3 regions of the Photorhabdus sp. RM323S genome follow, and region 3 is predicted to be linked to each of the others. Evidence: predicted binding sites of a transcription regulator. Region 3 holds the regulator's gene; each other region holds the start of a gene.
The links. Region 3 encodes LexA, which represses DNA repair genes until DNA is damaged. Its sites were predicted from a motif close to TNCTGTATGTACATACAGNA; they were not measured.
Positions count from the first base shown of each region.

Region 1 (4,899 bases), on a different contig from region 3:
CCGCATTCTTTTGAATTCAGTATCATCCATAATAACACTGGATAGCGTGCGCAATTTTTTCTCCAGTTCATCCGCTTCATGTTTCCATTTTTGGATTTTCTGCTCATCAGCAGGCATTCCTGAAGCGCCGAAACCTTGCCTGATCCATTTAATACGATTTGCTCGGTTCTGTAGTGCTCTTTTGTATATAGGATTGGGTTTCCTCCGTTCCCCTTTACCGAACTCGCTGATTTTATTTTTCATAAACTCATCAAGTTCATGGAGAAATACATTGGCAAGAATAGGGGAGATAATACCGCCTTGTGGTGTCCCGCTATGGGTGCCAAAGTAACGCCAGTTGTCCAGATAGCCAGCTTTCAGGAACTTCTTGAGAAGCGCCAGAAATTTGTTATCAGCGATCCGCTTACTCAGGAATTTCAGCAGCAGATCGTGGTCAATGTTGTCGAAGTAACCTTTGATATCAACATCACATACCCATTTTGTTCCTTTCCAACCGTTTCTGATTTCTTTTAATGCAAAATGACAGGAACGCTTAGGCCTGAATCCATAGCTCCAGTCGCTAAAAACCGGTTCATAGATTTCTTCCAGTAACATCCTCATTACTTCCTGTATTAATTTATCGTCTCCTGTTGGAATACCTAACGGACGTTTCTTTCCATTCGGCTTTCGCGCATCTTTAGGTATGTGCGTGCGCCTGCAAGGTTTGGGTTTATACGAATCTGAGTTTATAAGCTGAATGAGATTAATAATCCTGTCCACGCTCATTTCATCCATCGTATTATTATTTATTCCTCTCGTCATGGCTCCCTGATTAGAATAAATATTGGCATAGGCCTGCACCCAAAGATCTTTATTGCTACACATTATTTTGTGCAGCTTCTTGATCTTATAACCTTGTGTACTGGCTTTGTTTATACCACTTAGAGCATTGAGTGTTCTTTGTGATAGCACTGACTATCGAACCTCGCTTCTATTAGTATAGATCCAACTGACTCCCTTCCCCCTTACGAATATAGCTTCACCGATAATTGCTTATCGACTTATATATATTTTTCAGATTGGTTAGCCAATTGCAACTCCATTACAGAGCTACGTTGGGTACTACGGAGTCTCCGTTACCATATTGGTTAATTACTTAACCAACTTAGGTAATCCCGTATTTCTTTGTAGTCAAGGTGCGTCCCACTTAGGTTCCACTTACGTTCAATTACCACTCTCACCGAGCAGGTGCCAATATTGTTGGATATAGTAACCTTCTAGTCATAATTACTATAAATATTGGTATGACTCCTGAATAACCGTGAGTCATAGATATCCCGAAACCCACTATGAACTATGATTCAACCAATCAGGCTTAACCCTATGGGACTTGCAATGGCTGGCGCAAAGTAGGTTATTTCCCCGCAACCAGCCTTTTCCTGACATGCTACACTCCCCTCCCTCTTTCAAGGTTCAAACCCATTACTGGGTAAGGATAAGTCAGGCTTGCAATAGGCGCTCCAACAGCCTATGATTAACTCAAAATCATTAGTTAACCACTTGATTTACAAAGCAAAAAGGCGCACCTAAAACGGAATGTCATCATCAAAATCCATCGGTGGCTCATTGTTTTGTGGAGCAAAGGACTGAGCCGGACGGGAAGGAGCACTACCGCCGCTGAACTGCTGAGATTGTTGTGATTGTTGTGATTGTGGCTGCTGTGGTTGTCCCCAGCTACCGCCTTGCGATTGGTTATCTTGGGAGCCGCTCGCACGCCCACCCAGCATTTGCATGGTACCGCCTATGTTTACTACCACTTCAGTGGTGTAACGATCCTGGCCGTTCTGATCCTGCCATTTACGGGTTTGCAGTGCGCCTTCGATATAAACCTGTGAACCTTTACGCAGGTATTCACCCGCGACTTCCGCCAGTTTGCCGAATAAAACAACCCGATGCCATTCAGTCTTCTCTTTCATCTCACCGGTCTGTTTATCGCGCCAGCTTTCAGAAGTCGCCAGAGTAATATTAGTAACTGCGCCACCGTTTGGCATATAGCGGACTTCTGGGTCCTGCCCCAGGTTGCCGATTAAAATAACTTTGTTTATGCCTCTGCTGGCCATTGGGAATACTCCTGATGAAATGAATTTCTACAATTATAAGCAATGCAGTTTAACATGCGATGCTAAAAATGAAACAGAGCCACATTAGAACGGACTTTGCGAAGCTTACCGTACTTTATATGTACTTATTGCATTATTTCACTTAACTACTGTATATCTAATCAGTCAACTCTGTGTAATAATAACGCACTTATTATTAGTTATGCACGTACGAATAATCTGGGAAATGGTTCATGGATAACATCGAAGTTCGGGGCGCACGCACCCATAATCTCAAAAATATCAATCTGATAATTCCCCGAGACAAACTGATAGTTATCACGGGTTTGTCCGGCTCAGGTAAGTCTTCTCTGGCATTTGATACGCTTTATGCAGAAGGGCAGCGTCGTTATGTTGAATCGCTTTCAGCTTATGCGCGCCAGTTTCTGTCACTGATGGAGAAACCCGATGTTGATCATATCGAAGGGCTATCCCCGGCGATTTCCATTGAACAAAAATCTACTTCCCATAACCCACGTTCAACCGTGGGAACAATTACCGAAATTCATGATTATCTGCGTTTGCTGTTTGCCCGTGTAGGTGAACCTCGTTGTCCTGATCACGATGTTCCACTCGCAGCACAGACTGTCAGCCAGATGGTAGATAATGTTCTGGCACTGCCAGAAGGTCATCGCCTGATGTTGCTGGCACCAATCGTCAAAGAACGCAAAGGGGAACACTCTAAGCTGCTGGATAATCTGGCAACACAAGGGTATATCCGCGCACGTATTGATGGTGAAGTCTGTGATCTGTCCGATCCCCCAAAACTGGAATTACAGAAGAAACATACCATTGAGGTGGTCATTGATCGCTTTAAAGTTCGCCCCGATCTGGCTCAACGCTTGGCTGAATCTTTTGAAACAGCGCTGGAGCTTTCAGGTGGCACAGCCATTGTCGCCGATATGGATGACAATAAAGTTGAAGAACTGATTTTCTCCGCTAACTTTGCATGTCCTGCATGTGGCTATAGCATGAGTGAGCTGGAACCTCGCCTGTTTTCTTTTAACAACCCAGCTGGTGCCTGCCCAACTTGCGATGGTTTAGGCATTCAGCAATTTTTTGATCCTGACAGAGTCATCCAGAATGGTGATATCTCTCTGGCAGGGGGGGCAATTCGGGGCTGGGATCGCCGTAATTTCTACTATTTCCAGATGCTGTGTTCATTGGCAAACCATTATAAATTTGATATTGAAGCACCTTTCAATTCCCTGAGCGCCAGTATTCAGAACGTGGTGTTATACGGTTCCGGTAAACAATCCATTGAATTTAAATATACCAATGACCGTGGCGATACCACAGTACGCAACCACCCATTTGAGGGTGTACTGCATAATATGGAACGCCGTTATAAAGAGACAGAATCTACAGCCGTTCGTGAGGAATTGGCGAAATATATCAGCAACCGCTCATGTATTTCCTGTCACGGAACCCGTTTACGCAAAGAAGCCCGTTATGTATTTATTGAGAATACAACTTTACCGGAAATCTCGGATTTCAGTATCGGCCATGCAATGGACTTCTTCCAAAATATCAAGCTCAGTGGTCAGCGTGCACAAATTGCCGAAAAAGTACTGAAAGAGATCCGTGACCGCCTGAAATTTCTGGTTAATGTTGGTCTGAATTATTTAACGCTCTCCCGTTCTGCCGAAACACTCTCTGGTGGCGAAGCTCAACGTATCCGTCTTGCCAGCCAGATTGGTGCAGGTTTGGTGGGAGTAATGTATGTACTTGATGAACCGTCTATTGGCTTACATCAGCGGGATAATGAACGCCTGCTGGAAACGCTGATTCACTTGCGTAATCTGGGGAATACCGTGATTGTGGTTGAGCATGATGAGGATGCAATCCGTGCTGCCGACCATATTATTGATATCGGCCCTGGAGCGGGTGTACATGGTGGCGAAATCGTCGCGGAAGGTACAGTTAAAGATATCATGATTAGCAAAGATTCACTGACAGGTAAATTCCTGAGTGGTGAACGGGAAATTTCAATCCCAGAGCAGCGTATTGCGGCGGATCCCAAAAAGGTACTGAAGCTGATTGGCGCGAAAGGTAATAACCTGAAAAATGTGACGTTCAACCTGCCGGTCGGATTATTCACTTGTATTACTGGGGTCTCTGGCTCCGGTAAATCGACACTAATAAATGATACGCTGTTCCCCATTGCACAACGCCAATTGAATGGCGCAACCAATATTAATCCTGCTCCTTATATTGATATTCAAGGATTGGAGCATTTCGATAAAGTGATTGATATTGACCAGAGTCCGATCGGCCGAACTCCCCGCTCTAACCCTGCAACTTACACCGGTGTATTCACGCCAGTCCGTGAGTTGTTTGCAGGCGTACCTGAATCCCGCACCCGTGGGTATACACCCGGACGATTCAGTTTTAACGTTAAAGGTGGACGCTGTGAAGCTTGTCAGGGTGATGGCGTTATTAAGGTAGAAATGCACTTTTTGCCTGATATTTATGTCCCTTGCGATCAGTGTAAAGGTAAGCGTTATAACCGCGAAACACTGGAAGTAAAATATAAAGGCAAGAATATCAATGAAGTCCTGAATATGACGATCGAAGAAGCCCGTGAATTCTTTGATGCTGTTCCTGCTCTGGCCCGCAAACTGCAAACACTGATAGATGTCGGTCTTTCTTATATCCGTCTGGGGCAATCAGCAACGACGTTGTCAGGTGGTGAAGCACAACGGGTAAAATTGGCGCGTGAGCTATCTAAACGTGGAACTGGACAGACGTTATATATTCT
Region 1 covers NZ_JBHFKZ010000041.1:22-4,920, forward strand. Annotated here, with positions in the region: partial or broken gene ACGF7G_RS15745 (reverse transcriptase domain-containing protein) at 1-951, opposite strand, end outside; gene ACGF7G_RS15750 (single-stranded DNA-binding protein) at 1,566-2,099, opposite strand; gene uvrA (excinuclease ABC subunit UvrA) at 2,333-4,899, shown strand, end outside.
Region 1: the regulator LexA is predicted to act here: its motif matches at 2,247-2,266, upstream of uvrA (excinuclease ABC subunit UvrA).

Region 2 (4,899 bases), on a different contig from region 3:
TAAATAATTTTTTCAGAGTCCAGATATTGAGAGTGATAATGAAAGGTAAAAAAGTACAGTCATTTGATTGTTAGCTTTGTTTTTATTTAGCCATTTTAGTTTCTATTTTTTGTATAAAAATCGGTAATGAATAGGATTAAAAGGTACAACACCAGTATTGGAATAAGATAATGGACTATCAGGCTGTATTGAAACTCATTATGGCCGTTTCTTGGATGAAGAAACAGCCGCTAATGATATTTAATGAACTTTGTCAGCCTGCCCGTACAGAGAAGGCTGACCATTAGGTCGGGTTTTAAAGCGACGATGTAGCCACATATATTGATCAGGAGCCTGTAAGATCTCCTGTTCCACGATTTTGTTCATAAAAGCTGCTGCTTTCACTTCATCATCTTTAGGGAATCCATCTACCGCAGGTTGAATAATTAATTCATAACCTTTTCCGTCAGGCAGACGGCGGGGGGTAAATGGGATCATTGCCGGATCAGCGAGACGCGCAAGGATAGAGGTGCCTGTGGTTGTTGCAGCATGTTCTACCGCAAATAGTGGCGCGAATACGCTATTTCGTGGGCCGTAATCATGATCGGGCGCGTACCAGACGATTTCACCATTTTTCAGGCAGCGGATCATGCCTTTGACATCTTTCCTATCCAGCATATATTTGTTGGAGCGCAGTCGTCCCCATATTTGTAACCAATCCACGACCGGATTATCATTTGGGCGGTAAACACCAATTCCCGGATTGAGTAAACCGATAATTCTGGCACCCAGTTCCAGCGTCAGGAAATGAATACCGATAACGACAATTCCTTGTCCACTAGCCTGGATTTTCTGGATGTTTTCCCGCCCGGTAACTTTAAACCAGCGTTCTACCCGCCAGTCCGGCCAAAACCAGGCTATACCTGTTTCAAATACCCCCATTCCGACGGATTCGAAGTTTTTTATTAGCAGCTCACTGCGTTTCTCTTGCGACATATCCGGAAAACATAGCTCAAGATTTCTTTCGGCAATTCTGGTGCGTTTTTTCAAAAAGCGCATGGAGAATCTGCCCAGACGGGTGCCTATCCAATAAATAATGGGGTAGGGGAGCAGGACCAGCAAGTAAAGCAGGCTGATACCAAACCAGGTAAGCCAATAACGGGGATGAAGCAATGAGCGTTGAAAAGAAGGTGCGTGTATCATGGATTCTCAGGTTATTTATGGTTCCAAATAAGATGGACAAAACAATTCGCCTATTGTGACACTTTTTGACGGGATATCGAAGTTTTCAGACATGAAATGTTTAGGATATCGATTGTGAGTCATGTTCTGGCCGGTTCTACTAAACTGCCTGCTGTTTTCTTTCGCTAGTAGAGTGGCGTGTTCGTCTGTCATCCAGTTTTGCTATCCGTAAAGAATGATGTCTTATAAGTTGTTGATAAATAGTTATTAAAATAGTTTTCTAGAGGCTATTTACAATGTGGGTGGATAATATTACTGTTTGTATAAACAGTAATGTTCGTGGAGGGAAAAACTATGCATGTAGAAGTGACTATCGATAAATCTAAGAAGCTGCCAAAAGGTGCTGTCCCCGCTCTTGCTGTAGAACTGGATAACCGTCTTAAACGCCGTTGGCCTGATATTAAAACCAATGTGAAGTTAGCGGGTAATGATGGGCTATCTGTCTGTGGTGGTACTCCCGATGACAGGAAAGTTGTTGAAGAAATTCTGCAAGAAACATGGGAAAGTGCTGATGATTGGTTCCAGCCCTGAATGAGGGTTAAGCTAAATTACAGCCAGTTAAACCTGTCGGTTGCCAGCAACCTGAGGTGTTTATCCTATAATCTGTGATGTGAAGGATTTCATGATCAATCGATGGGAGGGGAAGACCTCCCATTTTATTATTGATTTCCTGTTACCGCGTTACAAATTACTACTCGTTGAAAATCATTTTCGTTATCATACCTGCTTGATGGCGGAGGTCATCACTTATTACATTTAATCTTATGACTTGAAATTCAGGAAAGTACACCATGCCAGTGTTACATAACCGCATTTCTAATAAAGAGTTGAAAGCACGTATGCTGGCGGAGAGCCAGCCTCGTACTACCATCTCTTTTTATAAATATTTTAATATATTAGATCCTCAGGCTTTCCGCGATAGCCTGTATCAACAGTTTACTGAGTTTTCAGTATTTGGCCGGGTTTATATTGCCAAAGAAGGGATCAATGCACAGATAAGTGTACCAACTCATCAGCTGGAAGCATTTAAAGCGTTATTGTATTGCGTCGATCCTGCATTGGATAATTTGAGGTTGAATATCGCCCTTGATGATGATGGAAAATCTTTCTGGGTTTTGCGTATGAAAGTGCGTGACCGCGTAGTGGCTGACGGTATTAAAGATGAAACTTTTGATTCATCAAAAACCGGTGAATATCTTAAAGCAGAGCAGGTCAACCAGATGTTGGATGATCCTGAGACGCTATTTGTCGATATGCGTAATCACTATGAATATGAAGTCGGGCATTTTGAAAATGCAATTGAAATTCCTTCTGATACCTTCCGTGAACAATTGCCAATGGCAGTGGAAATGTTGCAGGATAATAAGGATAAAAACATTGTGATGTATTGCACCGGTGGTATTCGGTGTGAAAAGGCCAGTGCTTATATGTTGCACAATGGTTTTAGAAACGTATATCACGTAGAAGGCGGTGTTATCGAATATGCCCGTAAAGCCAGGGAGCAGGGATTACCAGTGCGTTTTATGGGTAAAAACTTTGTATTTGATGAGCGGATGGGAGAACGTATTTCAGATGATGTCATTGCTCATTGCCATCAATGTGGAGCGTCTTGTGATAGCCATATTAATTGTAAGAATGATGGTTGTCACCTGTTGTTTATTCAGTGCCCGGAATGTGCTGCTAAATTTGAAGGTTGTTGTAGCGAAGCATGTGGGGAAGAAGTCAGGCTACCCGAAATGGAACAGCGTGTTCGTCGGGCTGGTCGAGAAAATGGAGCAAAAATATTTAATAAATCCCGGCATCGTCTACAGGAAGGATTGAATATTACCTCATTACAGTTGACTAAATAGTATTGTTAATAGCTGGCACAGAGAGATTGTTGTGCCAGTTTATTTTAAGATAATAGCTTTTTCAGTAGAGATATTTAAATATATTGTAAATAAAACAGAGTTCAATTCTATTATGCACTTTTATTTTTTCAGCAATATGCCTTTTATGAGAGTATACTGTGCTATTACTGATGTTTAGTTTTTGGGATATCCGGTAATTCGGAGCTTCTTTCATCCAGTAATCGATGACTTTATGCTCTTGAGGACTAAAAATAGAACAACATTCATCAATTGTCGCCCGATGTTTCTGAATTTCTTGTAATGTTATTTGACTCAATTTATTAAGTAAATAGGGAAGGTTTTTCTTTGCCAGAATAAAAGTATTGTTTTTCAGTGCAATATGATTTTCACAGTAAGGATAGTCGCTATTAAGGTATATATAGATACGTGTGTTACCTACAAGAGTAATAAATTTCTGTAAATGAGAACAATAACTGGAATGGTGACAATAATGAGTTAAATTAACTAAAATAATATCAGGAGAAAAACGTGCTACAATATCTATAGCTTCGTTAATTGAAGGTGAATTAACAATTTCAATATTTTCAACATTGTCGTTTTTCTTTAAAAACTCACTGATACCTGAACGGGTGTAATAGCACTCTTCAACGACTAAGATTTTCATTATTGTACGCCCCTGTTCCTGTTTGGCCGAACTCACAATAAACGCCTTATCTATCGATAGTCAACTCGGCAATTGCGATAGTTAAGTCAGCTTAATCCGAAATTATTATCTAATGATATGGTATTATAGACAAAATCGTTGGGGTGAATCAATGTGCCTCCAGGCCGGACACCCAGTTACTCGGGTGTCCGGGCTTGAGATTATTAATGCTTAGTATGGTTCAGATCGCTGTATTCTGAGGATTCGATCTTTTCAATTCCTGCCTGGAGGATGTATATCAACTGCTTTGCAATGTCAGTTGTCAACCATAAGGTTCTATCTACCATGACATGTTCTGGTGTTTGATCTTGGGAGGACAAATAGTGAAGGCGTAGCATCACGGCATCATACGTATCAACGGTACTGACATCCCAACCTACAACAGGATGCGTTTGAATAACTTCATCTTTACTGCCCATAAAACCTCCTAATCAGATCACTGCATTATTTATTAATATCATTGACTAAGAGCAAACTACCTCATTCTTGAATGAGTCATTATCAGTATATGCTTTTTAATGAAAGTAAGAAGGTTTTTTGTTAGGAATTATTGGCCCATTCGCTGGTGGGTTGATAGGCCATGTAAGTTAATGGGGACGATGACTATCCCCATGTGTATGTCAGTCTGCTACTTTTACTTCCCAGCGAGCATCTTCGCCAGCCAAAAATGGAATAAGTTTTTCATTGTTGCAATCAATGTGCTCAATGACCATGGAAGATTTGCGAGTCAATTCGACAAAGCCTTCGTTGACGGGCAGTCCATAAAATTTAGGGCCATTAAGTGAACAGAAAGCTTCAAAATGGTGTAATGCATTCATCTCTTCAAACACTGTTGCGTAAGCAGGTAATGCAGATGGCGCGTTAAATACGCCGGCACAGCCACAGGGTGACTCTTTTTTGTGCAGCGAGTGAGGTGCAGAGTCTGTACCTAAGAAAAAGCGATCACAGCCACTGGCGATGACGGCTCGCAAAGCATCCTGGTGAATATTGCGTTTCAGAATAGGCAGACAGTACAGGTGTGGGCGTATTCCACCAACCAGCATGTGGTTACGGTTGAACATTAAGTGTTGTGGAGTTAATGTTGCTCCCAGATTATTACCGCCTTCCAGTACATATTGGGCAGCT
Region 2 covers NZ_JBHFKZ010000016.1:60,779-65,677, reverse strand. Annotated here, with positions in the region: gene ACGF7G_RS09595 (Kdo(2)-lipid IV(A) acyltransferase) at 241-1,182, opposite strand; gene ACGF7G_RS09590 (DinI-like family protein) at 1,516-1,752, shown strand; gene ACGF7G_RS09585 (rhodanese-related sulfurtransferase) at 2,013-3,071, shown strand; gene ACGF7G_RS09580 (LuxR C-terminal-related transcriptional regulator) at 3,133-3,735, opposite strand; gene bssS (biofilm formation regulator BssS) at 3,939-4,193, opposite strand; gene pyrC (dihydroorotase) at 4,395-4,899, opposite strand, start outside.
Region 2: the regulator LexA is predicted to act here: its motif matches at 1,475-1,494, upstream of ACGF7G_RS09590 (DinI-like family protein).

Region 3 (4,899 bases):
GATACAGCTCCTGAGTATTTGCTGTAATCACATCACCACTATCACTGATATAACCTTCTTCACGCAGTGTATTTACTGATGTGGTGAATACCGCCTTATCGAAGAATTCAGGTGCGTTAATGCCATGCAATACCGACAGACGTTGTGCCAGCATTCGGCTCTCTTTTTCCAGCGCACCCCGGCTGATTTCCGGGTTGGCATTCAGTAAAGAGAGGGTGATGGCATAACGTTGCAATGTTTCGCGGACACCGGCTGCCAGCAATTGCAATGGGCGAATACGCGCTGGATTCAACACCAGCATACCTTGCTCTTTGTTGCAGATAAGGCTCTGGCGGGTAAGCTCATTAACCAGGATATTAACCACTTCCCGCAGATCTGCTTTGCTGTAACGTATAAACAGTTCTGCTTTGAGCAGGGGATAAATAATTTCTACCTGGCTTAGTAACGCTTCACGGCTGATACGGCGATGATCAATAACGATGCAGGCAATTAGTGATGGCAGTACCAATAAATGCTGGATATTGTTGCGGTAGTAGGTCATCAAAACCGCACGCTCACGCGGTAGGATAATGATGTCGCCCATACTGTCCTTGTCTACCTCGAACTTATCCATTTGCAGAGCGTGTTCCAACAACTCTTCTGCGGTTTTCCTGGGCACAGTAACATCGTCAGTATAAGGCGCGTTGCGCATGAGTTGTATATAACAATCCAACTGCTCAAGCAGTTGCTCACGAGTAAGTGCTCGCTGACGTGATGACAGCAGGGCGGTTGAACACAGGTTGATTGCGTTAGCTGCCGCAGCATTGTTGATATTCACCATGATTTTCCCGGCTAGCTTACTGACTGTCGGGTTAACCCATTCGGGACGGTGGAATTCTATTGGATCAATAGAGTCCCGCCAGTCAGGAACATGGTGATTAAGATATTGGATCAACGGGATAGGTTCACCAAAGTTTACATAACCTTGACCTAGATTACGAAGTTTACGCAAACCGCGCAGCATCTGGAAAAGGCTCTCTTTCTCTTTGGTTGCCCCCCGCAGCTCTTTGGCATAGGTGGCAACTTCCATCACATGTTCGTAACCGATATAAATTGGCACGATAGTGATTGGGCGTGATTCGCCTCTCAACATTGCTTGTAACGTCATGGTCAGGGTGCCCGTTTTGGGATCGAGCAAACGACCTGTCCGGGAACGACCGCCTTCCATAAAGTATTCAACAGAATAACCGCGTGCAAATAACTCGCCCAGATATTCACGGAATATCGTGGCGTAGAGTTTATTACCTTTAAACGTACGGCGAATGAAAAATGCACCAAGGCGGCGGAATATCGGGCCTGCCGGCCAGAAATTCAGGTTGATGCCCGCAGCGATATGGGGCGGCACCAAACCCTGATGATAAATCACATAGGAGAGCAGCAGATAATCCATATGACTACGGTGGCAGGGCGCATAAACCAGTTCGTGACCATCCTGTGCCAAACGACGGATGCGTTCAGCGTTGTGAACATTGATCCCCTGATACAGACGGTTCCAAGTCCAACCAAGCACACGATCTGACAGCCGTACTGTTTCATAAGAGAAATTCGCAGCAATCTCTTCCATCATGTTAACGGCATTCTGTTGCGCTTTCTCATGGGAGATTTTCTTGCTGCGGGCCTCATCAGTGACGGCCTTTTCTATCGCTTTTGAAGCCAGCAGCTTATTAAACAACTCTTGACGAACAGGCAGACGCGGACCCACCGCCGCCAGGCGTTGGCGTGCATAGTGCATTCGTGCCACACGAGCCAACTTATGAGCAATTGTCTTGTCTGTGCCATGCTCCGTTGCCATATAACGCAGAGACACTGTGTTTGAAAAACGCACAAAACTGTCCCGGCCCAGCCAGAGAATGGCGAAGAACTTTTGAATACCATTAAGTAGCCGCAGATGTGGGGTGCTGTGCCCTTCACGTCCGGGGGAACGACCAAACATGACAGAAACTGGCAGCAGTTGAATATCCAGGTTTGGATTATTACGATGCAGATCCAGATAAGCATGGAAAATTTTTACCGATTCCTGCTTTGGTGCGCAATAGCGGAATACGCGTGGGCCATTATCGATAAATACATAGCCCGGAAGCTCAGTATCACCGATCTCCAGTGAATTTAAAGGGTCCGGCAGATCCTGCTCAAGACATTGCTGACGTAATGTCAGTAAGTCTGCTTTGGAGTGATACGGCAAGACGTACAAAATAGGACGTGTCGTATCAAGCCGTAATTCGGTAATGGGATCTGTAGGGATAAGTTTGCTCTTTACCAGTATTTTTAGTGGTAAATTCAATAATTTATAATATATTTTACGCCAACCTGACATAAATAACTTGAAGCCTCCTGTTAGCAATATGTCGCAAGCATACCAGAAACAGGTGTTGAGATCTGTTATGTTAAGACGATAATAAAAGATAAAAGTGGCAAATAACCTCATACTTGGTGTGAATAACTTATGGCAAATCAATCCAAGGGACTGACCCGTATCATCAAAGCAACCGTATATTCGATGAAAGGTCTCAGGGCTGCGTGGCAAAATGAAGCGGCTTTCCAGCAGGAAATAATCGTATCTATATTGGCGATAATTGTTGCATTTTATCTGGATATCAGCGCAATTGAACGCATTTTACTGATTGGTTCAGTGATACTGGTGGTGATTGTGGAGATCCTGAACAGTGCTATTGAAGCTGTCGTTGATCGTATTGGCAGCGAATTCCATGAACTGTCCGGCCGGGCAAAAGATATGGGATCGGCGGCGGTCTTTCTGACGATGATGCTGTCGTTAATTGTCTGGAGTACCATTCTCTGGCGCTATTTTGTGACCTGATTTAGTTTAATAATGAGTCATTATACTATATTGGGCTGATTTTCTGCCCTAGCAGGTTCCCAATCGCTATTTACCTGTATATACTCACAGTTTGACTGTATAAACACACAGGGGGCGAAATGAAAGCACTTACCGTAAGGCAGCAGCAGGTTTATGACTTGGTGCGTGACCACATTTCGCAAACGGGTATGCCACCAACGCGTGCTGAAATTGCATCACGTCTTGGTTTCCGTTCACCTAATGCGGCTGAAGAGCATTTAAAAGCATTGGCTCGCAAAGGGGTGATAGAGATTGTTGCCGGGGCATCCAGGGGTATCCGTTTGCTGCTAGAAGAATCTGGTTTACCGTTGATTGGTCGTGTAGCCGCAGGTGAACCACTGTTGGCGCAGGAGCACATTGAAAGTCATTATCGGATTGATCCTGCACTGTTTAAGCCAAGTGCGGATTTCCTGTTGAGAGTCAGCGGTATGTCCATGAAAAATATTGGGATTATGGATGGTGATCTGTTGGCTGTGCATAAAACACAGGATGTTCGTAATGGGCAGGTTATTGTTGCCCGTATTGAAGATGAAGTAACTGTAAAACGTTTTAAACAGACGGGAAATAAAGTTGAATTGTTGGCAGAAAACCCTGAGTTTAAGCCAATCGTGGTGGATCTGCGCGAACGGAGCCTGACAATTGAAGGATTAGCCGTCGGGGTGATTCGTAACGGTGATGGGTTTTGATAGTAAAATATCGAATCGTTGTTTTTTGGTGATTGTCAAAGAGTTGCAATATTCCGGCAGAATCATGTTATTGGTTTATCAATATGATTATCTTGAACGTGATTCTGCGGTTGCCTGCCGCTATTTACAGGTTCTCTATTTCTTTTTTACCTCAATACTGTGGTCGTGCTGGCATCCATCCCGCTCAGTACAGGATTCAATCTCTGCACAAGAGGAACATAAACCATGCGCTTCAATGACTGTATGGCGTAAACTGAATCCGGCAGTTTTTGCTAACTGTTGAATAGCGGATTCAACGGCTCCACCATCCCGTTCTGTAACAGAACCACAGCGGTCGCAAATAAACATTGCTGAGGTGTGGCTTGGTTGTTCGATATGGTGGCACAGCACATAACTGTTGGTGGATTCTATTTTATGAATAAATCCCTGTTCCAGCAGAAATTCCAGTGCCCGGTATATGGTTGGTGGTTTAGCCTGTGGTTCTGCTTCCCGCAATAAATCCAGTAAATCATAAGCACTGATTGCGCCGGGTTGCTCTGAAATCAGACGCAAAACTTCAAACCGCTGCGGAGTAAAGCGAACGCCCCGTGCCAGGCAAATAGCTTCGGCTTGTTCCAGTAACTTTTTTTGGTTAATCAGTTTCATTGCGCCCCTTACAGCCAGCATGATAACAATATTAGGATGTTATCATGTTTCTACGATAGAAAATATTCTCCAGAAAAGTTCACTATGCTTGTCCCCTTATGGGGTTAATTTGATTAAATTGATACTTAGCAGCAAAAATAATGTTTTCCTGAGGTTTGTTATAATACAGATAAGAATTATCATATATGGTAGATAATTTTCGGAAAGGAATCATTTGTGATGAAAGAACTTTTACAAAATCAGCCTCATTATAGGCAGTTTCCTGCTAAAGGCTATCAGGTAATAAAGAATATTATCTGTGAAAAAAGAAAGTTACCTTTTCTGAGTTCATTATACGCATTGATTAATATTTTATTTGTAATTGCAGTCTGTATGGGAATTATATTATCTTTAGCAATTGTATTATTTATAATAGATAATGTATCCGTCCCTGCCACAGATTATTTACTTCTGGCACAAGTAGTCAGTATAGCATTATTTTCAGTAATGTTACTTTCAGTTATTATTTATCGTATTGTTAAACGTCCTGAATGGGAACAACGGCGTTATTATCAACAAGCAGGTTTATCTTTTTTACCGGAAGAAAAGCGCCAGGTATTGCGGTTAAATATTGTGAGTGACTATTGGCTGGGTTTTTGGAGTGAAACTCTGGAGCATTATCCTTTGCAGTCACGG
Region 3 covers NZ_JBHFKZ010000053.1:21,535-26,433, forward strand. Annotated here, with positions in the region: gene plsB (glycerol-3-phosphate 1-O-acyltransferase PlsB) at 1-2,353, opposite strand, end outside; gene ACGF7G_RS18110 (diacylglycerol kinase) at 2,483-2,854, shown strand; gene lexA (transcriptional repressor LexA) at 2,974-3,579, shown strand; gene zur (zinc uptake transcriptional repressor Zur) at 3,715-4,224, opposite strand; gene ACGF7G_RS18125 (DUF1266 domain-containing protein) at 4,444-4,899, shown strand, end outside.